DNA from 2 places in the Metabacillus hrfriensis genome. Region 1 is predicted to be linked to the other one. Evidence: a T-box and tRNA genes for the amino acid it is inferred to sense, from the RefSeq annotation. Region 1 holds a T-box; the other holds one or more tRNA genes.
What was found. A T-box is a leader RNA that pairs with one kind of tRNA and senses whether it is charged. The one in region 1 lies ahead of ileS (isoleucine--tRNA ligase), so its partner is inferred to be a tRNA-Ile.

Region 1 (15,461 bases):
ATCCTTCTGGAAAATGGAGAAAATATCATTACTGTTCTTGCTTCTGACAAAGCTTCCAATCGTTTAAAGAAAACAGTAAAAGTATATGTAAAGTATGACGCGCCAATCATTGAAAACATCCAGCCGTCTGCAGATAAATATATTAAATCAGGAGAAAGTGTGAAGATAGAGTTTACTAGTGAAGAAGATCTCGATGCGACATTTGTGCTTCATATGCCGCTCACAAATGCAAGCATCCAAAATGCAACAGAGCTGCCGCTGAGAGAAACGTCTCCTGGCCATTACGAAGGATACTATACAGCGACATCGAACATGAAGGCTGACGGGGCACGGATTGAAGTAATCGCAAGAGATGACTTCGGCAATGAAACAAGAAAGATTGCTGAAGGCAAATTATTCATTAATGGAAAGCAACCGGCGAAATAAAAAGTTTCTAAAGGGAAAAAACTCTTTTTTCTGCAGTGCAGAAAAAAGAGTTTTTTCATTTTTGAGAGGACCATAAACACGAAAAAATGCCATCTTTTTTCATCGACAAATAATCGCGATATCTATCAAAAATACACTATTTTATCGGCAGTAACTGACAGACTTCACCTGTGCGTCTCAGCTATACTATTACTATCCAATCGGACAGTGCCCTTATTTTTCAATGGGCAAGTGAAAACACCTTTGGGGAAAGGAGTTTCACGTGTCAATCTATTTAGATGTTATCTGGTTTTTAAATTTTTCCTTTGATTTACTGCTGCTTCTTCTTACCGCTATTTTATTGAAAAGGAAAATTTGGAAGCTGCGGATTGTGATTGGTGCCCTAATTGGATCGAGTATTATTCTATTGATGTTTACTCCATTTGCTTCTTTAGCGGTTCACCCTTTCGGAAAACTCTTGGTCTCGATTATGATGGTGCTGTCAGCCTTTGGTTTTAAACGGTTTAAATATTTTGCCCAGTCACTGTTTACCTTTTATTTTGTCACCTTTATGGTAGGCGGCGGTATGATTGGGGCCCATTACTTTATTCAGACGGAGATTGGCATTTTTGATGGTATTCTGATGACAAACAAAGGAGGCTTTGGTGATCCGATCAGCTGGCTGTTTGTCTTAATCGGTTTTCCTGCAGCTTGGATTTTTTCAAGGAAACGGCTCGATGATTTAGAAATGAAAAAAATTCAGTATGATCAAATCGTTTCAGTATCAATAAAAATCGGTGATATTTCATTCTGTTTAAAAGGGCTGATAGACAGCGGCAATCAGCTTTATGATCCTATATCAAAAAGTCCCGTTATGATTGTAGATGCGCAGAAAGCAGCTGAATATTTGCCTGATCCCCTTATATCTATTGCCTTACAAGAGGATGTCATGGCAGCACTTGCAGCTTCTGAGGAACCACATCCGCTAGAGAACAGGGTGCGGATTATTCCATTTCGGGTAGTAGGAAAGTCCAATCAATTTTTAATCGGTTTAAAACCAGATGAAGTGATCATCACCACTGCGGATGAGACCATCCAGGTACCTAAAGCAATTGTCGGATTAAACCGAACAAGCCTGTCGCCTGAAGAAGAATATGAATGCATCGTTCATCCGAAGATGCTTCAGAGCGGGTCCATACAAGACGTCTCTTGAGGACCACCCTGTAGTATTTTACTCATAGCATCTGAAAAATAGAAGGGGGAGAACTATGAAAAAACTAAAATTGCATGTGACTTATCTATGGTACAAATTATTAATGAAGCTTGGACTTAAAACAGATGAAATTCACTACATAGGCGGAAGTGAAGCCCTGCCGCCTCCGCTTTCAAAGGATGAAGAAGAAGTCCTGCTCAGAAAGCTGCCAGGCGGAGATCAGGCCGCACGCTCCATTTTAATTGAGCGGAACCTTCGATTGGTTGTTTACATCGCCCGCAAATTTGAGAACACGGGCATCAACATTGAAGATTTAATCAGCATTGGAACAATCGGATTAATCAAAGCAGTCAATACCTTTAATCCTGAAAAGAAAATTAAGCTTGCCACATATGCATCACGATGCATCGAAAATGAAATCTTAATGTATTTGCGCCGCAATAATAAAATTCGTTCAGAAGTTTCCTTTGATGAACCTTTAAACATTGACTGGGATGGAAATGAGCTTCTCCTTTCGGATGTGCTTGGAACAGAGGAAGATATTATTACAAAAGATCTGGAAGCAAATGTTGACCGAAAATTGCTTTTGAAGGCCCTTCAGCAGCTGAATGACAGGGAAAAGCAAATTATGGAGCTGCGTTTCGGGCTTCAAGGGGGAGAAGAAAAAACCCAAAAAGATGTCGCAGATATGCTTGGGATATCCCAGTCCTACATTTCAAGGCTTGAAAAAAGAATTATTAAAAGATTGCGTAAAGAATTCAATAAAATGGTCTAAAAAAATTTTTATCCAATAAAATTCCAATCACTGTATGGTTTTATCCGTTTGTGAATGATTTCACCGCATGGACATGTGCATATTTTTCCCACCTAAGGAGATACTTAACTCTGTACAGCAGCTCCTGTTAGGAGGGAAAGATGTGGCAAGAAATAAAGTTGAAATTTGCGGAGTAGATACTTCCAAACTTCCAGTCCTAAAAAATGAGGAAATGAGAATTTTGTTCAGGGAAATGCAAAGCGGTAAACTATCAGCTAGAGAAAAGCTGGTAAACGGCAATTTACGCCTGGTTTTAAGCGTCATTCAGCGTTTTAACAACCGGGGAGAATTTGTTGATGACCTGTTTCAAGTTGGCTGCATTGGACTTATGAAATCGATTGATAATTTCGATCTTGGCCAAAATGTAAAATTTTCAACTTATGCTGTACCCATGATAATTGGGGAAATCAGAAGATATTTGCGGGACAATAATCCAATCCGCGTATCAAGATCTCTTCGTGATATTGCCTATAAAGCTTTGCAGGTCAGAGAACAATTAATGAGCAAGACCTCAAGGGAACCTACCGCTGAAGAGATTTCCCGGGTTCTAGAAGTTCCTCATGAAGAAATTGTTTTTGCTCTAGACGCTATTCAAGATCCTGTTTCTCTGTTTGAACCGATTTACAATGATGGGGGCGACCCGATTTATGTAATGGATCAGCTTAGCGATGAGAAAAACCGAGATTCTCATTGGATAGAAGAAATCGCTTTAAAAGAAGGAATGAGACGGCTGAATGACCGTGAAAAGCTGATTCTCAGAAAGCGATTCTTTCAAGGGAAAACTCAAATGGAAGTAGCAGAAGAAATAGGTATTTCTCAAGCACAGGTTTCAAGACTTGAGAAAGCTGCAATCAAACAAATGAATAAGAACATACAAAATTAGGACTGTTCATCTGAACAGTCCTTTTCATATTAATATCCTCTGTAGACATACGGATCTTTCGGCTCTTTGATTTTTTTCCATGATTCAGCCTTTAAATAAGGGATTTCAGACTTGAAAGGCTGATAATAAATTGAAGATAACGTACCTTTTACTTGAACCCATTCATCATCTTTTAAATTGACTTCTTCAGGAAGTTCTACAAGCAGTCCGTAAACCCCCGAATCTGCGATGCAGTGTATAATACCGAAACGCAAAACAAAAATCTGATTTTTCTTAATGGATTCTCCCTTAAAAGCAAATCCATCAAACTGAATGGTTTTATCTGTAAACTCACCCGGAAACTGATAAATCGTTTCAAGCGCCTTTAAATAATTTACATCATTTAATTGAATGGAAGACTGTTTAGAATATTTTCTCAGTTCCTCATGCATTAAATCATAATGTCCCTCTTTCCCATAATAAACACTTGTATCCGGCATTAAATATTGATTACGTGAAAATTCACCGGAATTTTCGATGTTTTGAAAGGTAAAGCCTTTTGCTTTAACAATAGTAGAATCCAATTTGGCAATCGGAAAAAAGAAACCTGCAATTAACGGGTATATAAAAACGCAGCTGAGTAAAAATCTGCCTATACTGGACGGTTTATCATGATGGTGATCATGATGGCAGCAGTTTGTTTCACATTCCCCTTCTTCAGGTGTTTTAAAATAAGTATAGGCCTGAATGGCAGTGAAGAGGGCAAAAATGAAAATTGCACTATAAGACAAGTATGCATACTTCATATTAATATACTTTGTAATATTTCCAGAAGCATGAAGGTGAAAAAAGAAATAAGTAAATGCCATTAACAGCAAGATTCGGAACAATGTGATAGATCCTCCTTTAGATAAGCAGTGAGCCAATCAGCACTAAAATTGTGATATAGGCTATTAATGTAAAAACAAATTTTTTCTTGAAAGCATCAAGCATCATAAGCATATTTTTTATATCGATCATAGGGCCGTAAACTAAGAAGGCAACAATTGATCCTGTTGAAAAAGTGCTTGTAAATGAAGATGCAATAAAAGCATCCGCTTCTGAACACAGAGATAAGATAAATGCCAGGCCCATCATGACGGCTGACGAAGATACTTCATTTTGTCCTATCGCAAGCAAGGTAGATGTCTTAATAAATGTTTGCATCGCAGCCGCAATGAAAGCTCCAATAATTAAGTATTTTCCCACTGAGAAGAATTCATCGACAGCGTGCTGCAGGGCTCCCAAAAGTTTTTGAAAGAAATGAGGTTCACCTATTAAATCATGATTATGAACATCTAGTGTTTTTTTCTCTAAAAGCTGTTGACTATTATACTGAAATGAGATAATCAGGCCGACTATAATGGAGACAATGATTGCAAGCCCTCCGCGATAAAGCATAATGTCCCAATTATTGCCGAATGCAACATAGGTTGAAAATAAGACAATTGGGTTAATAACTGGCCCAGTCAGCATAAACGCGATTCCCATATGCAAGGGTACTCCTTTTAAAATAAGCCTTCTGACAATTGGGATAATCCCGCATTCACATGCAGGAAATAATGCGCCAATAAACGTACCATAAAGAACAGAAAGAAAACGGTTTTTAGGAATGAATTTAGAAACCATCTGCTCTGTAATGAAAATTTGGATGATGCCGGAAATAAATACTCCCAAAAGTACAAAAGGCATTGCTTCTATTAAAATACTTATAAAAATGGAATTCATTTGAAAAAAAGCTTGTTTTGTCACTTAAAATCCTCCGCTTTGAACGATAATTATCATTTTGATGCACTGAATTATATCATAATATTCTTAATGAAAAGCTTGTATCAAAGGAATAGGATAAAAAGCTTGAATAGATTGATGAAGTAACATCATATAGTTAAAGTAAGAACAGGGGGCGGTTGCGATGATGAATATCTCTGAATTTCAAACGAAAGATGTTGTCAATGTTTCAGATGGCAAGAAGCTTGGGATTGTATCAGATTTCGATATAAATGTAACAACAGGGAAAATTCAGGCAGTGATTATTAGCGGAACTGGCAAAGTGTTAGGTTTTTTTGGGAAAGACGAAGAACTGGTTGTTCCCTGGAGAAATATCGTGAAAATTGGAGAAGATGTTATATTAGTGCGTGTAAATAGGGAGATAGACCAAAATAATGAATTAATTTAACAATCTTTCTGTCGGAATGGGAAAGATGTGGTAAAATATAGTCGTGTATAACGAAACATGCAGCAATCTGTAAAGAAAAGGAATGAACATTTATGACTCAGCAGCCGTTTCAACTGCAGCATGAAACTTATTTGAACAGCCCGATCTGGGAAAAATTAAATGATGAGCTTGTTGTCGGTTTTACAACCAAAAACGGCGGGATAAGCTGCGGAGATTTCCACTCGCTGAATCTTGGCCTGCATGTATTGGACAAACCAGAAAATGTTGTTTTAAATCGAAGACGATTAGCAGATGAGCTGAACTCACCTCTAGAAAACTGGATTTGTGCCGATCAGGTCCATGACAGCAGCATTTATAAAGTAAGTCAATCAGATAGAGGCAAAGGTATACTTGATTATGAATCTGCAATCCGTGCAACGGATGGCCTGTATACACAAGAAGAGAATTTGATGCTTGCTCTTTGCTATGCAGACTGTGTTCCTTTGTATTTTTATGAACATGAAAAAAAGCTGATTGGAACAGCACATGCCGGCTGGAAAGGCACTGTCAAAGACATAGGCGGTAAAATGATCCAAACATGGATAAAGGACGAAGAAGCTGACGCTGCCTCCATCTATGCAATAATTGGTCCCTCAATCGGACCCTGCTGCTATGTGGTTGACGATTACGTTATTGAAAAAGTCAATCAAGTTATACGGACTACTGATGCGCTGCCATATCACGAAGTATCTGCAGGTCAGTATTCTCTAGATCTAAAACAGCTGAACAAACAATTGCTGATTCATGCAGGTGTGAAAGAGGACCGGATTTTGACGAGTTCTTTATGTACAAGCTGTGAATCATCCAAGTTTTTTTCACATCGCAGAGACTCAGGATCGACTGGGAGAATGTTCAGTTTTATCGGTTTAACGAGGAGGCGCAAGCAGCTATGAGTGTAGCAGACAACTTAAATGAAATTAACGCCCGAATTGAAAATACATGTTCTAAAATAGGACGAAATCCTAATGAAATTCAAATCATTGCAGTTACTAAGTATGTAGATATAGATCGTGCAAAAGAAGCGTTAAGTGCTGGCATCAGTCATCTTGGAGAAAACAGGAATGAAGGGCTCAGCGAAAAATATACAGCAATAGGATCAGAGGCTAAATGGCACTTTATCGGAACACTGCAGACTAGAAAAGTGAAGGAGATCATCGGGAAAGCAGATTATATTCATTCCCTTGACAGAATTTCACTGGCAAAAGAAATCAGCAAACGTGCCGATAATAAAATAGACTGCTTTATCCAGGTAAATACATCAGGCGAAGAATCTAAGCACGGTATGGCTCCAAATGAGGTTTTGCCATTTGTTAATGAACTCGGCAGCTTTCCATACATAAACGTAGCAGGATTAATGACAATGGCTCCTAATACAGATGATACAACTGTTTTAAGGCAATCATTCGCCAGATTAAGGGAATTAAGTGAAGAAGTAAGAGCGCTTAACTTGCCTTACGCCCCGTGCAAAGAGCTTTCAATGGGCATGTCGAATGATTTCGAGATTGCGATTGAAGAAGGCGCAACCTTCATACGTATAGGCTCTGCCCTGGTAGGATAAGAAATCGGAGGTGTCAGAAGTTGAGTATTAAAAATAAGTTTAAAAGCTTTTTTGCCTTGGATGATGAAGAGTATGAGTACGTTGAACAGGACCGCTATCAGGAAGATGACTATGAGGATGAGCAGCCGTTTGCCGCAAAACCGCAGACTAAACAGAATGTTGTAAGTTTGCAAAGTGTTCAAAAATCATCTAAAGTGGTTTTATGCGAGCCTCGAGTATATGCTGAAGCTCAGGATGTAGCCGATCAGCTTAAAAACCGGCGCGCGGTTGTAGTGAACCTGCAGCGTATTCAGCATGATCAGGCAAAACGGATTGTAGACTTTTTAAGCGGAACTGTGTACGCTATAGGAGGAGACATTCAAAAGATAGGAGCAAATATTTTTCTTTGCACTCCTGATAATGTGGATGTCGCAGGATCTATATCTGAAATAGTAACTGAAGAAGATCAGAGGTGGTAAATCTAGATGGGCATAGTGGCTGATGTATTATTTACATTATTGCAGATTTATTCGTATGCGATTATTATTTACATTCTGCTTTCATGGTTTCCGAATGCAAGAGAAAGCGGTTTTGGCCAATTTTTAGCTAAGATTGTTGAACCTTACCTGGAGCCATTCCGCAGATTCATTCCGCCGCTTGGAATGATTGATATTTCCCCGATTGTGGCGCTTCTTGCCTTAAGATTTGCGGGATATGGGCTGAATTCCATTTTCAGCATGATTGGATAAGATTGTCTTACAAGTGCCGTTTATCGGCACTGTTTTCATTTTAGAATGGTTTGGAGCTGTATGAAGTGAACCATGTTTATCAGCATTTTAGACAGGAAGAGCGTCATTTCATTGATCAGGTGATGGAGTGGAAAGAAAATGTTCTGAATCATTACAGTCCTAAATTGACTGACTTTCTTGATCCAAGAGAGCAGGAAATGGTTCAGGCTGTTGTCGGTTCAAACGGGGAAGTAAATGTCATATTTTCTGGTGATGGCATGGAGAGGAAGCGTGCTCTTCTTTACCCTGATTACTTTACACCTTCCTTGGATGATTTTCAGTTATCACTGATCGAAATTCAATATCCGGTTAAATTTATCTCTCTTGAACATCGCCATATTTTAGGGTCACTTATGTCTCTGGGATTGAAACGGTCTAAATTTGGAGATCTTTTGTTCTTCGGTGAGCGGATTCAGCTTGTGGCTGCAAAAGAAGTTGAGGATTTTATTTTAATGAATGTGACCGAAATCGGCAGAGCAAAGGTTTCCCTTCGGAAGCTTGACTGGAGTAAGAGAATTCCGAATCATGAAGAAATCCAAGAACAGTCTGCAACTGTCAGCTCATTAAGGGTAGATGCTGTTGCAGCTTCTATTTATAATGTTTCCAGACAAAAAATCGGCTTGCTCATTCAGAATGGGCATGTAAAAGTAAACTGGAAAGTCATTCAGCAGACATCCTTTGAATGCCGCGAGGGTGACACCATTTCTGTCCGAGGTTTTGGGAGATCCAGGATTTTGTCGATTGACGGCAGAACAAAGAAGGATAGATGGAAGCTGACTATTGGAAAACAAAAATAATTTTAGGGAATTAGCAGGAATTTTGACCTTTTTGTCAAATAATGAATTATACTGTTTTAAAAGAAACGTTACATTCAATACTCATAATGGAGGTGGCAGAAGTGCCCTTAACACCGTTAGATATTCATAACAAAGAATTCAACAAAGGCTTCCGCGGCTATGATGAAGATGAAGTGAACGAATTCCTTGATCAAGTGATAAAAGATTATGAAATGGCGATTCGCGAACGCAAAGAACTTGAATCAAAAGTAGGCGAACTGACTGAGAAGCTTGGTCATTTTGCAAACATTGAAGAAACTCTTAACAAATCGATTCTAGTTGCTCAGGAAGCAGCTGAAGAGGTTCGCCGCCACGCTCAAAAAGAAGCGAAATTAATTGTAAAAGAAGCAGAAAAGAACGCAGACCGCATCATTAATGAATCACTGTCTAAATCAAGAAAAATTGCAGTTGAGATTGAAGAACTCAAAAAGCAGTCTAAGGTTTTCCGCACTAGGTTCCAAATGCTGATTGAAGCACAGCTTGATCTTCTTAAAAATGACGACTGGGATCATTTATTAGAGTATGAAGTGGAAGCTCTTTACGAGGAACGCGAAGAATCTAAAGTGTAATCTTGACTTGCGTACATAGTTTCACATATAATACGATCACTACTACAATTATTATCATATAAAAAATTAAAACGATGAGAGGGAGAGTAGCTCATTTTAACCTTTTTAAGCGAGCCGGAACTGGTGGAAGCCCGGCAAAGGAGAATGAGTGAAGATCACCCTTGAGTTTTTTGCTGAAACAAATTGAAAGTAAGCAAAGACGCGTTATTCACGTTACGAATCTTGAGAGGATAATCAGAATGCTGGTTATCTAAAAGGGTGGTACCGCGAGAAAACCTTCTCGTCCCTTATGGGATGAGAAGGTTTTTTGTGTTTTCTTATTTAATGGCTGTTTACTAAAAGCCTACTTAAAAATTGTTTGGAGGAATACCCATGGAGTACAAAGATACACTGCTAATGCCAAAAACTGAATTCCCAATGCGCGGAAACTTGCCGAACCGCGAACCTCAAATGCAGGAGAAATGGGAAGAAATGAATATTTATCAAAAAGTTCAGGAGCGTACGAAAGATCGTCCGATGTTTATTTTGCATGACGGACCTCCATACGCAAACGGCGATATTCATATGGGGCATGCTTTAAACAAAGTGCTGAAAGATTTTATTGTCCGCTATAAATCAATGACAGGCTATAACGCACCATATGTGCCGGGCTGGGATACACACGGCCTGCCGATTGAAACAGCTTTAACTAAAAACAAAAAAGTGAACCGGAAAGAATTAAGTGTTGCAGAATTCCGCAAGCTTTGTGCTGAGTATGCATGGGAGCAAATCAATAACCAGCGTGAACAGTTCAAACGCCTGGGAGTTCGGGGAGACTGGGAAAATCCATACGTGACATTAACCCCTGAATATGAAGCCCAGCAAATCAAAGTTTTTGGTGAAATGGCGAAAAAAGGCTATATCTATAAGGGTCTTAAACCGGTTTATTGGTCTCCTTCAAGTGAATCTGCCTTAGCAGAAGCAGAAATCGAATATTACGATAAGCGATCTGCTTCCATTTATGTTGCATTTACAGTTACTGAAGGAAATGACGTATTAAACGGCGGAGAAAAAATCGTTATTTGGACGACAACTCCTTGGACGATTCCTGCAAACCTTGGAATAGCAGTAAATCCTGAGCTTGAATACAGTGTTGTATCAGTAAAAGACGATTCTTTCATCGTTGCATCTGCTCTTTTGGAGACTGTAGCGAAAGAACTTGAGTGGGAAACCTACACGGTTTCAAAAACATTTAAAGGCGCTCAGCTTGAAAAAGCAGTTGCGAAACATCCGCTTTATGACCGCGAATCGCTTGTTGTTCTTGGCGAGCATGTAACAACAGAGGCTGGTACGGGCTGTGTACACACTGCTCCTGGACATGGGGAAGATGACTTTATTGTCGGTCAAAAATACGGACTTGGCGTTCTTTGCCCGGTTGATGAAAAAGGCCATATGACGAATGAAGCGCCAGGTTTTGAAGGCATGTTTTATGATGCAGCAAATAAACCAATTACAGAACAGCTTGATGAAGCAGGCGCATTACTGAAATTATCGTTTATTACGCATTCTTACCCTCATGACTGGAGAACAAAAAAACCAACAATCTTCAGAGCAACGGCTCAGTGGTTTGCATCTATTAAAGACTTCCGTGAAGAGCTATTAACTGCTGTAAAAGAAACAAAATGGGTTCCAGCATGGGGAGAAACAAGATTATTTAATATGGTCCGGGACCGCGGAGACTGGTGTATTTCCAGACAGCGTGCGTGGGGAGTTCCAATTCCGGTATTCTATGCTGAGAACGGGGAACCAATCATTACAGATGAAACAATCAATCATGTTTCAGACTTGTTCCGCAAACATGGTTCAAATATTTGGTTTGAGCGTGAAACAAAAGATCTGCTTCCTGAAGGGTTTAAACATGAAGGAAGCCCAAATGGATTGTTCACAAAAGAACAGGACATTATGGATGTATGGTTTGATTCGGGTTCATCTCATCAGGCTGTCTTATTAGAAAGAGATGACCTGCAGCGTCCGGCAGATCTTTATTTAGAAGGATCTGATCAATACCGCGGGTGGTTTAACTCTTCCTTATCAACAGCAGTTGCTGTAACTGGTAAAGCTCCATACAAAGGAGTCCTGAGCCATGGATTTGCTCTTGACGGAGAAGGACGCAAAATGAGTAAATCTTTAGGAAACGTCGTACTGCCTTCAAAAGTCATGAACCAGCTTGGAGGAGACATCCTTCGTCTATGGGTAGCATCTGTTGATTACCAGGCAGATGTAAGAGTTTCTGATAATATCTTAAAGCAAGTTGCTGAAGTATACAGAAAAATCCGCAATACATTCCGTTTCCTGCTTGGAAACCTTGCAGATTTTAATCCGGCAAAAGATGCCCTATCTTATGACGAACTGCGTGATGTAGATCGTTATATGCTTGTAAAACTGAATAAATTAACAGATAAAGTGAAAAAATCCTATGAAGAATATGAGTTTGCAGCGATTTTCCATGCGGTTCATAACTTCTGTACGATTGAACTTAGCTCATTTTATCTTGATTTCGCAAAAGATGTCCTGTACATCGAAGCACCAGACAATAAAGAGCGCCGTGCTATTCAAACTGTTTTGCACGAAACGCTTCTTTCTCTAGTGAAGTTAGTAACACCAATTCTTCCTCATACTGCCGACGAAGTTTGGGCACATATTGATTCTGTATCAGAAGAAAGTGTTCAGCTTGTTGATATGCCGGAAGTGAAGACCCTTGAAAATGCGGATCTATTAGAAGAGAAATGGGATGCTTTCATGGAGCTTCGTGATGATGTGCTGAAGGCTCTTGAAGTGGCAAGAAACGAAAAAGTAATCGGCAAGTCATTAACAGCAAGCATTGAACTTTATGTTGATGCTGAAACGAAGCAATTGCTTGATTCAGTCGAAGAAAACCTACAGCAGCTGTTTATCGTATCAGGCTTTAAACTAGCAGGTGACTATGATGCAGCACCTGAAGAGGCTCATGTATTTGATCATGTGAAAATTGCTGTGAAACCTGCTGAAGGCGAAACATGTGAAAGATGCTGGGTAGTTACAACGGATGTTGGCAGCAATGAAAATCATAAAACTCTTTGCGGCCGCTGTGCAGCAATTGTTGATGAAAACTATACAACTGCTTAATTTATTGGAAACCGCTGACTTCATTGATCAGCGGTTTTTTATATTAGCTCGATTTAGAAGGGCTGTTTTAAGTAAAGCACAGGGACTTATTTAATATGGGGACCTAAAGTTGAATGAATATCGGCTAATAAAGCTATTATTTGGATGGAAAATTCTATATCCGGCATTGTATACAGAAAAGCAGCTGCAATGCAGAGACTTTAGGCTAGATAAAAAAATCAGTTGACTAGAAATATTCAATATTCAACAAGATAAATCATGAAAACGAATAGAAAAAATGAAAAAATGGATAATAAAATCCATGTCTTTGCAAATAACAAAACGAGCAATCCGGCTTTTAGTTATGTCAAGGCTACATCGCGCAGACCCTTGGTCAGAACAAATTCCAGTCAAACCCGGATTTTTCGGGTGAATTCTTAACTGTCTGCCTGCGCTAAACAGTCGGTTCCGCATTTCATTGTCATAACAGGAAAATTCTTAAAAGCGTGAGCGGCAGGGAGAACGGATAGACTATGAGTACAAAGCAAGTACACAAGGAGTTGTCCGCTATGAGTTTAGACGCAATTTGGTATGAGCTTCAAATCATGCAGCAGGAATTGAAATCAAGGCTATTTGATCATGGCTTGTTTGAGGTGGTGAATGAACAACATCTATTTTATCCATTAAAAGAAAAAACAATTATGATTCATGTGAAAGAAGAATTAATTGATGTTGAAAGAGCTCTTCAGAAAATTGAAAACGGCACGTTTGGCATTTGTGAAGAGACAGGAACTCCAATTGCACTTGATAAGTTAGCCATTATCCCCACTGCAAGAACCATTCATGATTTTGCTTTTCAGGAACTTTATGAAAGAAAATCTCTGCCTCATCTCTATCTCAATCACCAATCCCACTATGAAGTGGGAGAATATCATTAAAACACTGCTTTCATGAGATACAAGCTTTACTCTTCTTTTTTGCCTGTGATACAATTCAAAGGTACATTATAGGAAAGTTGGGGAAAGCTTGTGCTTTACTATATCATCGCCCTTGTTATTATTGCGCTTGATCAGCTGACAAAATGGCTGATTGTCAATGAATTGGAAATCGGAGAAAGAATACCCGTTATTGAAAACGTACTGTATATTACATCACATCGGAACCAGGGTGCTGCCTGGGGAATTCTGCAGGGTCAGATGTGGTTTTTTTATGTCATTACCGTTATCGTCGTAATTGGACTCGTGATTTATATTCAGAAATATGCAAAAGACCAGCGTTTAATGGGAATAGCGCTTGGACTTATGCTTGGCGGAGCCATTGGCAATTTCATAGATCGTGTTATTCATCAGGAAGTGGTGGATTTTGTACAAACTTACATAGGAACATACCCATTTCCTATCTTTAACATAGCAGATTCAGCTCTTTGTGTAGGAGTTGCTTTGTTATTTATTGTCATGCTTTTTGAAGGGAAACAAGAGAAGGAGAAAGTGAATGAACAGCATAGAAATTAAGATTGATGACAGCAATAAATTTGAACGTTTAGATAAACTGCTTGTGGCAGAGAATTCGGATTGGTCAAGAAGCCAAGTTCAAATATGGATTAAAGAAGGCCATGTAAAAGTAAACGATGCTGAATCTAGAAGCAATTACAAGGTACAGCCCGGCGATACGGTTACACTTCTCATTCCAGATCCTGAACCGCTTGATGTGATGCCAGAGGAGATGAACCTTGATATCTATTATGAGGATGGGGATGTCCTTGTTGTTAACAAGCCAAAAGGAATGGTCGTCCATCCTGCACCTGGCCATTTGTCAGGAACTCTTGTTAATGGTCTGATGGCTCATTGTAAAGACCTGTCAGGTATTAATGGAGTCATGAGACCGGGAATCGTTCATAGAATTGATAAGGATACCTCTGGACTTTTAATGGTTGCAAAGAATGATAAAGCTCATGAGTCATTAGTTAATCAGCTGGTTGAAAAATCAGTTACAAGACGATATCAGGCAATTGTCCACGGTGTCATCCAGCATGACAAAGGAACAATTGATGCACCGATCGGCCGTGACAAACAGGATCGTCAAAGCATGACAGTAACAAATGAGCACAGTAAAGATGCTGTTACTCATTTTCATGTTCTTGACCGCTTTGAAGGATATTCTTTAATTGAATGTCAGCTTGAAACAGGAAGAACGCATCAAATTCGTGTTCACATGAAATATATTGGTTTCCCGATTGTAGGAGATCCAAAGTACGGACCTAAGAAAACAATGAAAATAAACGGTCAGGCGCTTCATGCAGGCGTTCTTGGGTTTAAGCATCCGAGCACAGGAGAATATCTTGAGTTTAAAGCACCTCTGCCTGCAGAATTTGAGGAAGTTATCTCGGAACTTAAAAATAACCGTTGACACATTCAAGTTATTCTGACATAATGACTATAGTTCAAAAATGAACCTTTAATACAGTCCCGTGAGGCTGAGAAGGAAACGGATCTTATACGCTATTACTGCGTATTTTAAGCTATGCATCCAAATCCCTCTTGCCAAATCGGCGAGAGGGATTTTTCTTTTTAAGGTTCTTAAGGAGAGGTGAGAAACATGCCGCAAAAAGCGATCGTTTTAGATCAGCAGTCCATAAGAAGAGCTTTAACTCGAATTGCACATGAAATTATCGAGCGGAATAAAGGAATTGATTCGGTGATTCTTGTCGGCATTAAGACAAGGGGCATTCACCTTGCAAAAAGGCTTGCTGAACGCATCGAACAGATTGAAGGAAAGCCGGTTGAAGTAGGAGAGCTTGATATCACGCTCTACCGTGATGATCTTTCAAAAAAAACGGATGATCAGGAGCCTCTTGTAAAAGGGTCTGACATTCCGGCAGATATTACAAACAAAACCGTCATCCTTGTAGACGACGTTTTATACACGGGAAGAACAGTAAGAGCAGGACTTGATGCTTTAATTGATATTGGCAGACCATCACAAATTCAGCTTGGAGTTCTTGTAGACCGGGGTCACCGTGAACTGCCGATCAGGGCAGATTATGTAGGGAAAAACATTCCG
Region 2 (15,461 bases), 1.9 Mb from region 1:
CGTTCTAAGGGCGTTGAAGCTAGACCGTAAGGACTGGTGGAGCGCTTAGAAGTGAGAATGCCGGTATGAGTAGCGAAAGAGGGGTGAGAATCCCCTCCACCGAATGCCTAAGGTTTCCTGAGGAAGGCTCGTCCGCTCAGGGTTAGTCGGGACCTAAGCCGAGGCCGAAAGGCGTAGGCGATGGACAACAGGTTGATATTCCTGTACCACCTCCTCACCATTTGAGCAATGGGGGGACGCAGGAGGATAGGGCAAGCGCGCTGTTGGATATGCGCGTCCAAGCAGTTAGGCTGAGAAGTAGGCAAATCCGCTTCTCATATAAGGCTGAGCTGTGATGGCGAGGGAAATTTAGTACCGAAGTTCCTGATTCCACACTGCCAAGAAAAGCCTCTAGCGAGGTGAGAGGTGCCCGTACCGCAAACCGACACAGGTAGGCGAGGAGAGAATCCTAAGGTGAGCGAGAGAACTCTCGTTAAGGAACTCGGCAAAATGACCCCGTAACTTCGGGAGAAGGGGTGCTTTTTAGGGTTCATAGCCCTGAAAAGCCGCAGTGAATAGGCCCAGGCGACTGTTTAGCAAAAACACAGGTCTCTGCGAAGCCGCAAGGCGAAGTATAGGGGCTGACGCCTGCCCGGTGCTGGAAGGTTAAGAGGAGAGGTTAGCGCAAGCGAAGCTTTGAATTGAAGCCCCAGTAAACGGCGGCCGTAACTATAACGGTCCTAAGGTAGCGAAATTCCTTGTCGGGTAAGTTCCGACCCGCACGAAAGGCGTAACGATCTGGGCACTGTCTCAACGAGAGACTCGGTGAAATTATAGTACCTGTGAAGATGCAGGTTACCCGCGACAGGACGGAAAGACCCCGTGGAGCTTTACTGTAGCCTGATATTGAATTTTGGTACAGCTTGTACAGGATAGGTAGGAGCCTTGGAAGCCGGAGCGCCAGCTTCGGTGGAGGCATTGGTGGGATACTACCCTTGCTGTATTGAAATTCTAACCCACAGCCCTGATCGGGCTGGGAGACAGTGTCAGGTGGGCAGTTTGACTGGGGCGGTCGCCTCCTAAAATGTAACGGAGGCGCCCAAAGGTTCCCTCAGAATGGTTGGAAATCATTCGCAGAGTGTAAAGGCACAAGGGAGCTTGACTGCGAGACCTACAAGTCGAGCAGGGACGAAAGTCGGGCTTAGTGATCCGGTGGTTCCGCATGGAAGGGCCATCGCTCAACGGATAAAAGCTACCCCGGGGATAACAGGCTTATCTCCCCCAAGAGTCCACATCGACGGGGAGGTTTGGCACCTCGATGTCGGCTCATCGCATCCTGGGGCTGTAGTCGGTCCCAAGGGTTGGGCTGTTCGCCCATTAAAGCGGTACGCGAGCTGGGTTCAGAACGTCGTGAGACAGTTCGGTCCCTATCCGTCGTGGGCGCAGGAAATTTGAGAGGAGCTGTCCTTAGTACGAGAGGACCGGGATGGACGCACCGCTGGTGTACCAGTTGTCTTGCCAAAGGCATCGCTGGGTAGCTATGTGCGGAAGGGATAAGTGCTGAAAGCATCTAAGCATGAAGCCCCCCTCAAGATGAGATTTCCCATCACGCAAGTGAGTAAGAACCCTGAAAGATGATCAGGTTGATAGGTCTGAGGTGGAAGCGCGGTGACGTGTGGAGCTGACAGATACTAATCGTTCGAGGACTTAACCACAGTCTAATAAAGTGTAAAACCTGAGTGAAACTTGTTATCATACGTTATTTAGTTTTGAAAGAATAACTTCTTTCGAAAAAAAAGCTTGAAATCTTCGGATTTCATAGTATAATAATTTTTGTCACTATGTCTGGTGATGATGGCAAAGAGGTCACACCCGTTCCCATGCCGAACACGGAAGTTAAGCTCTTTAGCGCCGATGGTAGTTGGGGGTTTCCCCCTGTGAGAGTAGGACGTTGCCAGGCTAATGACAAAAGTATTCAAGCGGAGGATTAGCTCAGCTGGGAGAGCATCTGCCTTACAAGCAGAGGGTCGGCGGTTCGAGCCCGTCATCCTCCACCATTTATTCTTGTTGTTAACATGCTGCAAAAGATCAGCAAAAAAAGTATTGCTTACCTTACTTTAAATGCCGGTGTAGCTCAATTGGTAGAGCAACTGACTTGTAATCAGTAGGTTGGGGGTTCAAGTCCTCTTGCCGGCACCATTCGGTCTTAAACTGAATCAAGATATGATTTAATACGTGCCATTAGCTCAGTCGGTAGAGCATCTGACTTTTAATCAGAGGGTCGAAGGTTCGAGTCCTTCATGGCACACCATTTTCCTTAATATGCGGGTGTGGCGGAATTGGCAGACGCGCTAGACTTAGGATCTAGTGTCATTGACGTGGGGGTTCGAGTCCCTTCACCCGCATCATATTTTGCGGAAGTAGTTCAGTGGTAGAACACCACCTTGCCAAGGTGGGGGTCGCGGGTTCGAATCCCGTCTTCCGCTCTTACTTGCGCCGGGGTGGCGGAACTGGCAGACGCACAGGACTTAAAATCCTGCGGTAGGTGACTACCGTACCGGTTCGATTCCGGTCCTCGGCACCACTTGTTTCATAAATGCGCCCGTAGCTCAATTGGATAGAGCGTTTGACTACGGATCAAAAGGTTATGGGTTCGACTCCTATCGGGCGCGCCATATAACGGGAAGTAGCTCAGCTTGGTAGAGCACTTGGTTTGGGACCAAGGGGTCGCAGGTTCGAATCCTGTCTTCCCGACCATTTTCAACTTTTAATTAGGGGCCTTAGCTCAGCTGGGAGAGCGCCTGCCTTGCACGCAGGAGGTCAGCGGTTCGATCCCGCTAGGCTCCACCAATTATATAGAATTAATTGACTTTGTTCCTGGGGCGGTGTAGCTCAGCTGGCTAGAGCGTACGGTTCATACCCGTGAGGTCGTGGGTTCGACTCCCTCCGCCGCTACCAAAAAAAAGGACCTTTAGCTCAGTTGGTTAGAGCAGACGGCTCATAACCGTCCGGTCGTAGGTTCGAGTCCTACAAGGTCCACCATTCTATTTAGTCTTTCGGAGGTATACCCAAGTCCGGCTGAAGGGATCGGTCTTGAAAACCGACAGGGGAGTCAAATCCCGCGGGGGTTCGAATCCCTCTACCTCCTCCATTATTATTTTAAACAGTGAAATATCTTACTTCAGCAAACCGGTTAATATACAGCATAATCGGATGAGAAAGAACTTGATTATTATTATCGCGGGGTGGAGCAGTCTGGTAGCTCGTCGGGCTCATAACCCGAAGGTCGCAGGTTCAAATCCTGTCCCCGCAACCAAATGGTCCCGTGGTGTAGCGGTTAACATGCCTGCCTGTCACGCAGGAGATCGCCGGTTCGATCCCGGTCGGGACCGCCATTTTTACTAGATTTACGCAGTATTAGTAAAATGCGGTGAAGATTTAATTAATACAAATGGCTTGGTAGCTCAGTCGGTAGAGCAAAGGACTGAAAATCCTTGTGTCGGCGGTTCGATTCCGTCCCAAGCCACCATTTACCTTAATGATGTAAATGTTAAAAAAATATAATTGTGGCGGTTGTGGCGAAGTGGTTAACGCACCAGATTGTGGCTCTGGCATTCGTGGGTTCGATTCCCATCAGTCGCCCCATTTTTATATTCATATTGCGGGTGTAGTTTAATGGTAAAACTCTAGCCTTCCAAGCTAATGTCGTGGGTTCGATTCCCATCACCCGCTCCATAATGGGCCTATAGCTCAGCTGGTTAGAGCGCACGCCTGATAAGCGTGAGGTCGATGGTTCGAGTCCATTTAGGCCCACCATTTATGTTTTGGTAAAATAAGGTTTCAATATTATTCCGCAGTAGCTCAGTGGTAGAGCTATCGGCTGTTAACCGATCGGTCGTAGGTTCGAGTCCTACCTGCGGAGCCATATCTGGGGAAGTACTCAAGTGGCTGAAGAGGCGCCCCTGCTAAGGGTGTAGGTCGCGTAAGCGGCGCGAGGGTTCAAATCCCTCCTTCTCCGCCAGAAAGCCTGTTTTTGGCCCGTTGGTCAAGCGGTTAAGACACCGCCCTTTCACGGCGGTAACACGGGTTCGAATCCCGTACGGGTCATACTTAAAAGAGTGCTGCACATAGTGCAGCGCTTTTTTGTTGATTTTTATTGCTGAAACTTAGATTGTAAGATTGTAAATCGGTCAAGTCTACTATAGATTTTTTAAGTAATAGTCTTCGCTGGTTATGATTCAAACTGTATCCGTCGTACCTGCTAACCGAAATGATTTTCCTGCTCGCAGATTGCCCTTCCAACTATCAAAAGTAGTGTTCTAGTTCGCCAGACTAATTCCACTTATTAAAAACAACTCAATATCATTCTGAAAACTCGTATAAAAATTCTGCTCATCAAACCTTCAGGACAGGTCATATAAAAAATGATTCACTTTCTATCCCCGGCCTAAAAAATATATTTTCAACAAATAATATAAATTTTTATAAAAATATCGAGACAGAAGGTTTCATTAATCACAAACAGAGGTATAAGTAATGGTAATAAAGAAAACAAAAGTGAAGAATAAAAAGATTTCGACAATTCTTACTCATTTTGTCGAATTAACTGTTTTTGTGATATAACTTTCTCGAATTATACTATCGGAATGTCATGTTAGAAATTCCTGTATTTTCTTACACATAATGAATTATTTAGTATATTTGACTGATGTTTTTTCGCCAAATTCTTCTATTATCCTTATTTCTTTCGTTTCTTTATTCGACATTTTTTTATAAGTCATTTTAAAAGAATAATTTTTTGAAAAATGAATAATGATTCATGACATATCATGTCAATAAGTAGAAGCGCTTACAAAAAAGGAAATCCTTCCTTCTGATTGAATTAAGAATTAAGATAACTTTATAGAAAGGGTGATTAGGAATGAATCTTGCTACGCCAACTGATTTTGAGGTTCATCTTTTCCATGAGGGAAATTTGTTTAAAGCTCATGAATTATTTGGTGCTCACAGCAGCGTACGGAACGGTGTTTGCGGTACTGTGTTTACTGTTTGGGCTCCTCATGCGCTTGAGGTGCGGGTTGCAGGTGATTTTAATCACTGGGACGGCTCGAATCACAAGCTTGAAAGAGTGAATGATCAAGGTATCTGGTCTGCTTTTATTCAGGATATAAAAGAGGGCGACCTTTATAAATACGAGATTATTACACAGAAAAATGAGAAAATTCTAAAATCTGATCCATATGCTTTTTATGCTGAGGTAAAACCTAATACCGCTTCGATTGTTTATGATCTGGCAGGATATGAATGGAACGATCAGAAGTGGCAGAAGAAGAAGCGTCAAAAGGAAATTTATAACCGTCCGATGTATATTTACGAGCTTAATCTTTGTTCTTGGAAAAAGAAAGAGGACGGCAGCCTTTATACATATTTGGAGCTAGCGGATATATTGATTCCGTATGTTCTCGATCATGGATTTACTCACATTGAGCTTTTGCCTATTATTGAACATCCTTATGACCGTTCATGGGGATATCAGGGAACAGGATATTATGCGGCTACAAGCCGGTACGGAACTCCTCATGAACTAATGAAATTCATAGATCTTTGTCATCAGAATAATCTTGGCGTCATCATGGACTGGGTGCCTGGCCATTTCTGCAAGGATGCTCATGGGCTTTATTATTTCGACGGGGAACCGACATTTGAATATAAGAGATATGAAGACCGGGAGAATGAGGTTTGGGGTACGGCTAACTTCGATTTAGGAAAGCCTGAGGTTCAGAGCTTCTTAATCTCAAATGCTCTTTTCTGGCTTGAAAAGTATCATATTGATGGATTCAGAGTGGATGCAGTAGCTAATATGCTGTACTGGCAGAATACAGAAGAGCCTCACGAGAACCCATTTGCCGTGAACTTTTTGAGAAAGCTGAATGAAAATGTATTTGCGTATGATCCTGGTGTTTTAATGATCGCAGAGGACTCAACAGACTATCCTTTAGTGACATCACCTACCTCTGATGGAGGGCTTGGGTTTAACTATAAATGGAACATGGGCTGGATGAACGATATCCTCAAGTACATGGAAGCTCCGCCTGAACAGCGGAAGCACCTGCATCACAAGGTATCATTCTCTTTGATCTATGCCTTTACTGAGAATTTTATCCTTCCGCTTTCACATGATGAAGTAGTTCATGGAAAACGTTCGCTGCTGAATAAAATGCCGGGTGATTATTGGCAGAAGTTTGCTCAATATCGTCTGCTGCTCGGGTATATGATGACTCATCCAGGCAAAAAGCTGCTGTTTATGGGCGGGGAGTTTGCCCAGTTTGATGAGTGGAAGGATCTTGAGCAGCTTGATTGGGTGCTTGATGATTTTGACATGCATCAAAAGGCAAGAAGCTATTTCAAGGAACTGCTGGCTGTTTATAAGAGACAGCGCCCTCTGTATGAGCAGGACCACTCTCATGAAGGCTTTGAATGGATTGATGTGAATAATTCCGAGCAAAGTATATTTTCCTTTATCAGAAGAGGCCTAAAGCCTAATGAGCAGCTTGTTGTAGTCTGCAACTTCAGACCGCAAACCTACCACGATTATAAAGTGGGGGTGCCGGCTGATACAAAATACATTGAAATCATGAACAGCGACGACACTGTATTTGGAGGATCAGGCCAGGTTAATAAGAAAGATCTTAAAGCACAAGAAGGCATGCAGCATAATCAGCCTTATCACATATCAATGACCATTCCGCCTTATGGAATATCCATTTTACGCGCAGTTAAAAAACGAGAGGAGACAATCAACCATGGTGAAAAAAAAGTGCGTCGCAATGTTATTGGCAGGAGGAAAGGGTAGTCGTTTAAGTTCGTTAACGCAAAACCTTGCAAAACCCGCAGTTCCATTTGGCGGAAAGTACCGCATTATCGACTTTACATTAAGCAATTGCTGCAATTCAGGTGTAGATACCGTTGGGGTGCTTACACAATATCAGCCGCTTGTCCTGAATTCTTATATCGGGATCGGCAGTGCATGGGACCTGGACCGCAAAAATGGAGGAGTTACAGTGCTCCCTCCATATGCAGAATCATCAGAGGTTAAATGGTACAAAGGAACGGCAAGTGCCATCTATCAAAACATGAACTACTTAAAGCAGTATGATCCTGAGTATGTCCTGATTTTATCTGGTGATCACATCTATAAAATGGATTATTCGGAAATGCTTGATTACCATGTTGAAAAAGATGCAGACGTATCGATCTCTGTTAAAGAAGTCCCATGGGAAGAAGCAAGCCGCTTTGGCATTTTAAATACAGATGCAAATTTAGAAGTGGTCGAATTTGATGAGAAGCCTCAAAATCCTAAGAATAACCTTGCATCAATGGGTATTTATATTTTCAAATGGTCGATATTAAAAGACTTTCTGGAGATGGATGAACGGAATCCATATTCAAGTCATGACTTTGGCAAAGACGTATTGCCTTTGCTGCTTGATGAAAAGAAAAAACTTGTGGCTTATCCATTTAAAGGCTATTGGAAAGATGTCGGAACGGTTAAAAGTCTTTGGGAAGCCAATATGGATCTCTTAAATGAAGAGCCAGAACTTGATTTGTTTGATAATAACTGGCGGATATATTCTGTGAACCCGAATCAGCCGCCTCAATATTTATCAGAGGGTGCAGAAGTAACGGAATCTTTGGTGAATGAAGGATGCGTGGTTTATGGAACCATTCTCCATTCGGTTTTATTCCAGGGTGTAACAGTAGGGCAGCATTCGTTCCTGAAAAACACGGTTGTCATGCCGGATGCGGTCATTGGCAATAATGTATATATTGAAAATGCGATTGTTCCATCAGGTTTAGTAGTCCCGGATGGCATGGTGATTCGCTCGGATAAAGATATTGAAGAAGTCATTTTAGTAACGGAAGAGCTAGTAGAGCAAACGGCAGGAGCATAACCGATAAGTTCGATGTGCAAACAGCAGAGAAACCCTATTTATTTCCGATGAAAATAAACTAATGCGAGAGGTGGAACAGCTATGAATCAAAGGATGCTGGGAATTATTGATGCAACAACGTATACAAATGCCATCGAGGACTTAACGGTGAATCGGTCGATGGCTGCTATTCCGTTTGCGGGGCGTTACAGATTAATTGATTTTGTTTTATCTAATATGGTGAATTCAGATATTGAAAGTGTAGCTATTTTTCCAAAATACCAATATCGTTCCCTGATGGATCATTTAGGGTCAGGCAAGCAATGGGATCTTAATAGAAAGCGCGATGGGCTGTTCTTTTTCCCGTCTCCGCATTTAAATGATCAGTATAATGAATTCGGATCCATTCGCCAGCTGTCAGATCACATTGACTATTTCTTGAGGAGCAAACAGGAATACGCGGTGATCACAAACAGCTATACAGTCTGCAACATTGATTTCAAAGATGTTCTCTCGAAACATGTGAAAATGGGCTGCGATATTACGGAAGTCCGCAAAGACGGCGAATCTCTGCATATGTATGTGATGTCGACAAAATTATTACTGAATCTTATCCATGATAATAATCAGACGGGTTATAAAACCATTGCACAAGTAATCATGGAGAATACTCATAAAATGATGATTTGTGATTATGAGTTTGATGGATACGTTGCCATTATTGATTCAATTGAAAGCTATTATCGCCACAGCTTAGATATGCTTAAGCCGGAAGTGTGGCAGCAGTTATTTATTAAAAACCGTCCGATCTTAACCAAGGTGAAGGATGAGCCGCCTGCCAGACACGGACAGAATGCTGTTGTGAAAAATTCAATGATCGCAAACGGCAGCATAATTGAAGGGTATGTAGAAAATAGTATTATTTTCAGAGCTGTTCATATCGGAAAAGGAACAGTCATAAAAAATGGTATTATTATGCAAAAATCTCAGGTGGGAGAAAACTGCGTGCTTGAGAATGTAGTTCTTGATAAAGATGTAAAAGTAGGCAGCGGCATCGAATTAAAAGGATCTGCTGATCTGCCGATCGTACTTAGAAAAGGAACAGTACAAGGAGCGCTGATGAAATCGTGAAGGTATTATTTGTTGTATCGGAATGTGTCCCTTTTGTAAAATCAGGGGGTCTGGCGGATGTTGCAGGGGCGCTGCCCAAGGAATTAAAGCGTCTTGGAACAGATATTCGAGTGATTTTACCTAAATACGGTCAAATTCCGGAGCGGTTCCGGTCAAAAATGAAAAAAATCAAAGATATTGTTGTTCCTGTCGGATGGAGAAGACAATATTGCGGAATTGAACAGCTGGAATTTGAAGGAGTCACGTATTATTTCATCGATCACGAATACTATTTTAAGCGTGACTCTTTATATGGCCACTTTGATGATGGGGAGCGTTTCTCTTTTTTCTCCAGAGCAGTTCTGGATTCGATTAAAGCAGTCGATTTCCAGCCTGATGTGATTCATTGTCATGATTGGCATACAGGCATGGTGCCATTCCTATTAAAAGAAGAGTACGCTTCTCAATCGTTTTATGAAAATATGAAAGCGGTTTTTACGATTCATAACCTGCAATTTCAGGGTATTTTCCCAAGAGATATTCTGCATGATTTACTTGGTCTTGATGACCGGTATTTTAATGCAGATCAGCTTGAATTCCATGGCTTTGTGAACTTTATGAAAGCTGCTCTTGTGGCTTCAGATCTGATTACGACAGTAAGCCCTACCTACAAGAATGAGATTCAGACACCATACTTCGGTGAGCGTCTTGATGGGCTGCTGAGAGTGAAAGAAGCATCCCTTGTAGGGATATTAAATGGAATTGATGATGTAATTTATAATCCTGGGGACGATCCGTACATAGCGTTTCCGTATAATGAAAACTCTGTCAAAAACAAAGCAAAGAATAAAAAAGAGCTTCAGAAGATGTTTGGCCTTCCGGAAAAAGAGGATACGCCTCTTCTTACAATGGTCACTCGTTTAACGCAGCAAAAGGGCCTTGATTTGGTCGAGCGCGTCCTGCATGAAATGCTTCAATCAGATATGCAGATTATTATCCTTGGAACCGGAGAGAAAAAGTTCGAAGATTTCTTCAGGCACATGGAATGGCTGTTTCCGGATAAGTGCAAAGCATACATCGGATTTGATGAGCCGCTTGCACACCGCATCTATGCGGGCTCGGATTTCTTTTTAATGCCTTCTCAGTTTGAACCATGCGGTCTTGGCCAGCTGATCGCTCTTCGCTACGGATCAATTCCGATTGTAAGAGAAACAGGCGGCCTGAATGATACTGTAACATCCTACCGCGATGATACAGGCGAGGGGAACGGTTTTACGTTCACCAACTTCAATGCTCACGATATGAAGAACACAGTTAATCGCGCATGCACTATTTATAAAAATAAAACCATTTGGAACAGCCTTGTCAAAACAGCGATGAAAGAAGACTACAGTTGGGCGCAGTCAGCGTTTAAATACAACCAGCTTTATGCTGATTTAATGACTAGGAGTGGGAGTCATGTTCTCTAACAAAAATGAATTTAAAGACAGTTTTCTAAAGCGCTTGGAAATGAGTTATGGAAAAAAATTTGCTGAATCAACAAAACGTGATCAATACCAAACGCTTGGAAATATGGTAAGAGAACATATCAGCAGCAATTGGATCACAACAAACGAATGGAACCGGGCAAGCAACAACAAGCAAGTTTATTATTTATCGATTGAGTTTTTGCTTGGGAGACTGCTCGGACAAAATCTTTTAAATTTGGGCATTCGCGACGTTGTACTTGAAGGATTTGCTGATCTTGGCATCAACCTTGAAGAGATTGAAGAAAGTGAAGCAGATGCAGGTCTTGGCAATGGCGGTTTAGGCCGCCTTGCTGCTTGTTTTCTAGATTCGCTTGCTTCATTAAATTTGCCGGGACATGGTCTTGGCATCAGGTATAAACATGGTCTTTTTGATCAGAAGATTGTGGATGGCTATCAAGTGGAGTTGCCTGAGCAATGGTTAAGGCACGGAAATGTATGGGAAGTCCGTAAGCCGGATCAGGCGATGGAGATTCCGTTTTGGGGAAAAGTTGAACATGTATACGAAGATGGGAAGCTTGACTTCCGCCATGTTCATTCTGAAAATATTATAGCTGTACCATATGATATGCCTGTGATTGGATATGAAACGAGCACAGTTAATACGCTGAGGCTTTGGAACGCTGAGCCTGCTCCAAATCCGCCTCACCGTGATGTACTTGCTTATAAACGTGAAACAGAGGCAGTATCAGAGTTTTTATATCCGGATGACACGCATGACGAAGGAAAGATTCTCAGACTTAAGCAGCAATATTTCCTTGTCTCTGCAAGCTTGCAGTCCATTGTCCGGTCATACCTTAAAAAGAATGATACCCTGCATGAATTCCACAAGCATGTTGCCATCCATGTAAACGATACTCATCCCGTTCTTGCCATCCCGGAGCTGATGAGAATTTTACTTGATGAAGAGCATATGGAATGGGAAGAAGCTTGGAATATTACGATTAATACGATATCTTATACGAATCATACGACATTATCTGAAGCGCTTGAAAAATGGCCGCTGCATATCTTTAAGCCGCTGCTCCCAAGAATCTATATGATTGTAGAGGAATTAAACGAAAGATTCTGCAAAGAGCTGTGGAATCGTTTCCCTGGAGATTGGAAGCGTATTGAAAATATGGCAATTATCGCTCACGGCGTCGTGAAAATGGCCCATTTAGCGATTGTCGGAAGCCACAGCGTCAATGGTGTCGCAAAGATCCATTCTGATATTCTGAAAAACCGTGAAATGAAATTATTTCATCAAATCTATCCTCAAAAGTTCAATAACAAAACCAATGGAATCACTCACCGCAGATGGCTGCTTAAAGCCAATCCAGAATTGACAAATCTCATTACCGAAACAATTGGGACCGACTGGATTAAAAACCCGCACCTCATGATTGAGCTAAAACGTCATATCTATAATCCACATTTAAAAGAAGAATTTGCAGCCGTTAAACGAAAAAGAAAAGCGATTCTTGCAGACATTATCGAAAAGAAAACGGGAATTTCCGTCGATAAACATTCGATTTTTGATGTTCAAGTTAAGCGTCTTCATGCATATAAACGACAGCTGTTAAATGTGCTGCATATCATGTATCTTTATAACAGGCTGAAAGAGGATTCAAACTTTACAATCTATCCAAGAACGTTTATATTTGGAGCCAAGGCATCTCCAGGCTACTATTATGCGAAAAAAATCATTAAACTAATTAACTCGCTTGCAGATAAAGTGAACAGCGATCCTAAGGTTTCGCAGATGATGAAAGTCATTTTCATGGAAAATTACCGGGTTTCGCTGGCAGAGCATATCTTCCCGGCGACAGATGTCAGTGAACAAATCTCAACTGCCAGTAAAGAGGCATCTGGAACAGGAAACATGAAATTTATGATGAACGGTGCGCTCACAATGGGAACTTTGGACGGAGCGAACATTGAAATTTTAGAAGAAGTCGGAAAAGAGAACATCTTCACTTTTGGTTTAAAGGCCGATGAGGTTCTGAATTATTATGAAAATGGCGGGTATCGCTCATCTGAGTATTATCATCATGATCTGCGGATCAGACAAGTGGTCGATCAGCTCACAAACGGATTCTTCCCTGATACAGAAGATGAGTTTGAAGCAATTAAAGACTCTCTGCTTTATGAAAATGATCAATATTTTGTTTTACGTGACTTTGCATCCTATGTTGATGCCCAGGAACAGCTTGAAAAAGCTTACAAAAACCAAGATAAGTGGCTTGAAAAAGCACTTCTTAATATTGCTCACTCAGGCTATTTCTCAAGTGACCGGACGATTCATGAGTATGCTGATGGCATTTGGGATATCCAGCCGATTCCTGTTATTCATTAAGTCTTTGAAAACCCGCCTGGTTGAGCGGGTTTTCTGCTGTTTAAGTTTTATTAAGGATTTGCTAATATGTCCTCTGATTTCGAAAAAAATCAAGATTTTCGATGTACAAGCTTTAGATAATGGCATTGAAAGTAAGTTTGAAAAAAACGAACTTTCATGCGTCTGCCGAATTATCGATTATCTCCATCAAGCAATCGGCCAAGTCCGCCCAGAATACTGCCTTCTCCTGAAGCGTTTCCGCCTGTGCTTGGAGCATTGGCGAATATGCGGTCAGCAAGACGGCTGAAGGGGAGTGATTGTACCCATACTGTCCCAGGACCTTGCACAGTTGCAAAAAATAATCCTTCACCGCCGAAGAAGGCCGTTTTGACTTTCCCGACATATTCAATGTTGTAGTTAACGTCCCTCGTCATCGCGACAAGGCAGCCTGTATCAATTTTCAGGCGCTCCCCAGGTGCAAGCTGCCGCTTATGTATCGTACCTCCAGCATGCAAAAAAGCGAGTCCGTCTCCTTCTAGTTTTTGCATAATGAATCCCTCACCGCCAAAAAAACCGGTTCCTAACTTTTTCTGAAAATCAATTCCGACAGACACACCTTTAGCAGCACAGAGGAAGGCGTCTTTTTGACAAACGACTTTTCCCTGCATTTCATTTAAGTCGACAGGAATGATTTTGCCTGGATAGGGCGCTGCAAATGAAACTTGCTTTTTGCCTCCAGCTTTATTTGTAAAGACCGTCATAAATAAACTTTCTCCAGTAATAACACGCTTACCGGCACCTACTAAACGGCTCATCAAGCCCTTTTGCTCTGATCCGTCACCAAAGATGGTTTCCATATCAATGCCGTCATCCATCATCATCATACCTCCGGCCTCGGCTACTACACTTTCACTTGGATCGAGCTCAATTTCAACAAACTGCATGTCATCCCCATAAATCTTGTAATCAATTTCATGTGCGTTCAAAAAGGTCACCTCTTTACTTTTTTTTGTAAACATTCGTCATAAAGAAAGAAAACCCTTCTGTTTTCCATTTATAATGAAAGAAGTTCGTCATATAAAGGGGATAAGTATATGCCTGTCATTAGAAATACAATTAGTATTAAAGCGCCAATCGAAGTCTGCTTTGACCTCGCACGGAATGTAGAGATCCATCCGAAAACGACTAAAAAAACAAAAGAGAAGGCGGTTGGCGGTGTAACCACCGGGCTTCTTGAAGAAGGTGATACCGTTGAATGGGAAGCCTTGCACTTCGGTATAAAGCAAAGACTGTCTTCCAAAATAACAGAGATGAACAGGCCTTATGAATTTAAAGATATGATGGTTAAAGGAGCATTTAAGTCTTTTATTCATACCCATACTTTCGTTGCTTCAGGAAATGAAACAGTGATGATTGATCACTTTGACTATCTGTCTCCATTAGGATTTTTGGGCAAAGCCGCCGATTTTTTATTTCTAGAGAGATATATGCAAAAATTTCTCTCAGACCGGGCGGGGGAACTTAAAAAAATCGCAGAAACAAATTAAAACAGAGTTCCGTTGCGGAAACTCTGTTTAAGATTATTGGAAAGCATAAAATAATTTAAGTCCAGCTTCTAACATTTGATCAGAACCGATTCGCAAAAAATATCTTTTCTGCCGGATTCTTGTTTTAGTAGCTTAACAATGAGCTTTCGCTTTTATTCCTCACTATATGGTTCTTTTTCTGATGCAGGAAGATCACCGAAAGGAGTCATCAGTCCTTCTTCATCGAGTGTATGTTCATACTGTCTATGCTGTATGTTTGGATACACTGTTACGTTCTTTCCTTCAATATCTGTAGCGGCGAAATTTTCATAATCCTCTACATACCCTGTGGGGTCATCGTTCTCCATATATACGTCGTTGTATGAATCAACAGGATATTCCATGTCAGAAGGAGTTTCAGAGTTGCCGAAGCGCTCTACGTCCTGATAAGAGTCTTCCGCATCATAGGCTTCCGAATCGCTTTCATCGTATTCGAATTGCCCGAATGCCGGCTCAAGTATGCTTTCCTCTATCGGTCTCGAGTGAGAAATTGCCTGCTCCGGAGAATGTTCCTTGCAGGTTGTTGCAGTCGGAAGCACTTCAAGTCTTTCTTCGGGTATGTCTGTTCCGCATACTTCACATACCCCGTAAGTTCCCTTTTCAATGGCTGCAAGTGCTCGGTTTATATCACTTAATTCTTCCTCCACATGCTCATTTAAAGCGATATCTTTTTCACGCTCATAAAGCTCTGTACCCTCATCGCCCGGATGGTTGTCATAGCTTGAAAGCTCTCCGGTAGAATCATGCCCGAAGCTTTGCTCAAGTCCAAAATGGTTGTTTTCCTGCAGGTGCTGCTCGATTTCTGCTTTTCTTGCGTCAAGCTGTGAGCGAAAGGAAGCCATTTGTCCGCTATTAAGCATTCCATTCACGCTCCTTCCTTAAGAAGTAATTTCTTCTTTTTTTAGTATGAACAGAAAGGGCAAAATCATGATTGTAAATTATGCGCAAAAAAAATACGGCCCTCAAAGGGCCGTGTAAAGTTTAGATTGTGCTTATGAATAAACCAAGTGCG

Region 2: it has a tRNA-Ile gene. The T-box ahead of ileS (isoleucine--tRNA ligase) is inferred to sense a tRNA for this amino acid. The anticodon was not compared.

Annotation. Positions count from the first base shown of each region.
Region 1 is NZ_CP126116.1:2,124,455-2,139,915, forward strand. Features, by position in the region: gene QLQ22_RS10555 (S8 family peptidase) at 1-426, shown strand, start outside; gene spoIIGA (sigma-E processing peptidase SpoIIGA) at 689-1,618, shown strand; gene sigE (RNA polymerase sporulation sigma factor SigE) at 1,674-2,393, shown strand; gene sigG (RNA polymerase sporulation sigma factor SigG) at 2,461-3,315, shown strand; gene QLQ22_RS10575 (TIGR03943 family putative permease subunit) at 3,345-4,184, opposite strand; gene QLQ22_RS10580 (permease) at 4,201-5,061, opposite strand; gene QLQ22_RS10585 (YlmC/YmxH family sporulation protein) at 5,246-5,509, shown strand; gene pgeF (peptidoglycan editing factor PgeF) at 5,602-6,441, shown strand; gene QLQ22_RS10595 (YggS family pyridoxal phosphate-dependent enzyme) at 6,438-7,106, shown strand; gene QLQ22_RS10600 (cell division protein SepF) at 7,127-7,564, shown strand; gene QLQ22_RS10605 (YggT family protein) at 7,571-7,834, shown strand; gene QLQ22_RS10610 (YlmH family RNA-binding protein) at 7,900-8,670, shown strand; gene QLQ22_RS10615 (DivIVA domain-containing protein) at 8,772-9,278, shown strand; T-box leader at 9,344-9,569, shown strand; gene ileS (isoleucine--tRNA ligase) at 9,651-12,422, shown strand; gene QLQ22_RS10625 (TraR/DksA family transcriptional regulator) at 12,971-13,339, shown strand; gene lspA (signal peptidase II) at 13,430-13,912, shown strand; gene QLQ22_RS10635 (RluA family pseudouridine synthase) at 13,893-14,807, shown strand; gene pyrR (bifunctional pyr operon transcriptional regulator/uracil phosphoribosyltransferase PyrR) at 14,997-15,461, shown strand, end outside.
Region 2 is NZ_CP126116.1:4,043,315-4,058,775, reverse strand. Features, by position in the region: rRNA gene QLQ22_RS20255 (23S ribosomal RNA) at 1-1,694, shown strand, start outside; rRNA gene rrf (5S ribosomal RNA) at 1,824-1,939, shown strand; tRNA gene QLQ22_RS20245 (tRNA-Val) at 1,961-2,036, shown strand; tRNA gene QLQ22_RS20240 (tRNA-Thr) at 2,103-2,178, shown strand; tRNA gene QLQ22_RS20235 (tRNA-Lys) at 2,215-2,290, shown strand; tRNA gene QLQ22_RS20230 (tRNA-Leu) at 2,304-2,384, shown strand; tRNA gene QLQ22_RS20225 (tRNA-Gly) at 2,394-2,465, shown strand; tRNA gene QLQ22_RS20220 (tRNA-Leu) at 2,475-2,563, shown strand; tRNA gene QLQ22_RS20215 (tRNA-Arg) at 2,578-2,654, shown strand; tRNA gene QLQ22_RS20210 (tRNA-Pro) at 2,660-2,736, shown strand; tRNA gene QLQ22_RS20205 (tRNA-Ala) at 2,754-2,829, shown strand; tRNA gene QLQ22_RS20200 (tRNA-Met) at 2,861-2,937, shown strand; tRNA gene QLQ22_RS20195 (tRNA-Ile) at 2,945-3,021, shown strand; tRNA gene QLQ22_RS20190 (tRNA-Ser) at 3,038-3,130, shown strand; tRNA gene QLQ22_RS20185 (tRNA-Met) at 3,219-3,295, shown strand; tRNA gene QLQ22_RS20180 (tRNA-Asp) at 3,299-3,374, shown strand; tRNA gene QLQ22_RS20175 (tRNA-Phe) at 3,433-3,508, shown strand; tRNA gene QLQ22_RS20170 (tRNA-His) at 3,549-3,624, shown strand; tRNA gene QLQ22_RS20165 (tRNA-Gly) at 3,641-3,714, shown strand; tRNA gene QLQ22_RS20160 (tRNA-Ile) at 3,719-3,795, shown strand; tRNA gene QLQ22_RS20155 (tRNA-Asn) at 3,830-3,904, shown strand; tRNA gene QLQ22_RS20150 (tRNA-Ser) at 3,910-4,000, shown strand; tRNA gene QLQ22_RS20145 (tRNA-Glu) at 4,015-4,086, shown strand; gene glgB (1,4-alpha-glucan branching enzyme) at 4,901-6,832, shown strand; gene QLQ22_RS20135 (glucose-1-phosphate adenylyltransferase) at 6,786-7,931, shown strand; gene QLQ22_RS20130 (GlgC family sugar phosphate nucleotidyltransferase) at 8,013-9,041, shown strand; gene glgA (glycogen synthase GlgA) at 9,038-10,489, shown strand; gene QLQ22_RS20120 (glycogen/starch/alpha-glucan phosphorylase) at 10,479-12,884, shown strand; gene QLQ22_RS20115 (TIGR00266 family protein) at 13,055-13,849, opposite strand; gene QLQ22_RS20110 (SRPBCC family protein) at 13,958-14,410, shown strand; gene QLQ22_RS20105 (TraR/DksA C4-type zinc finger protein) at 14,563-15,309, opposite strand; gene QLQ22_RS20100 (1,4-dihydroxy-2-naphthoate polyprenyltransferase) at 15,431-15,461, opposite strand, start outside.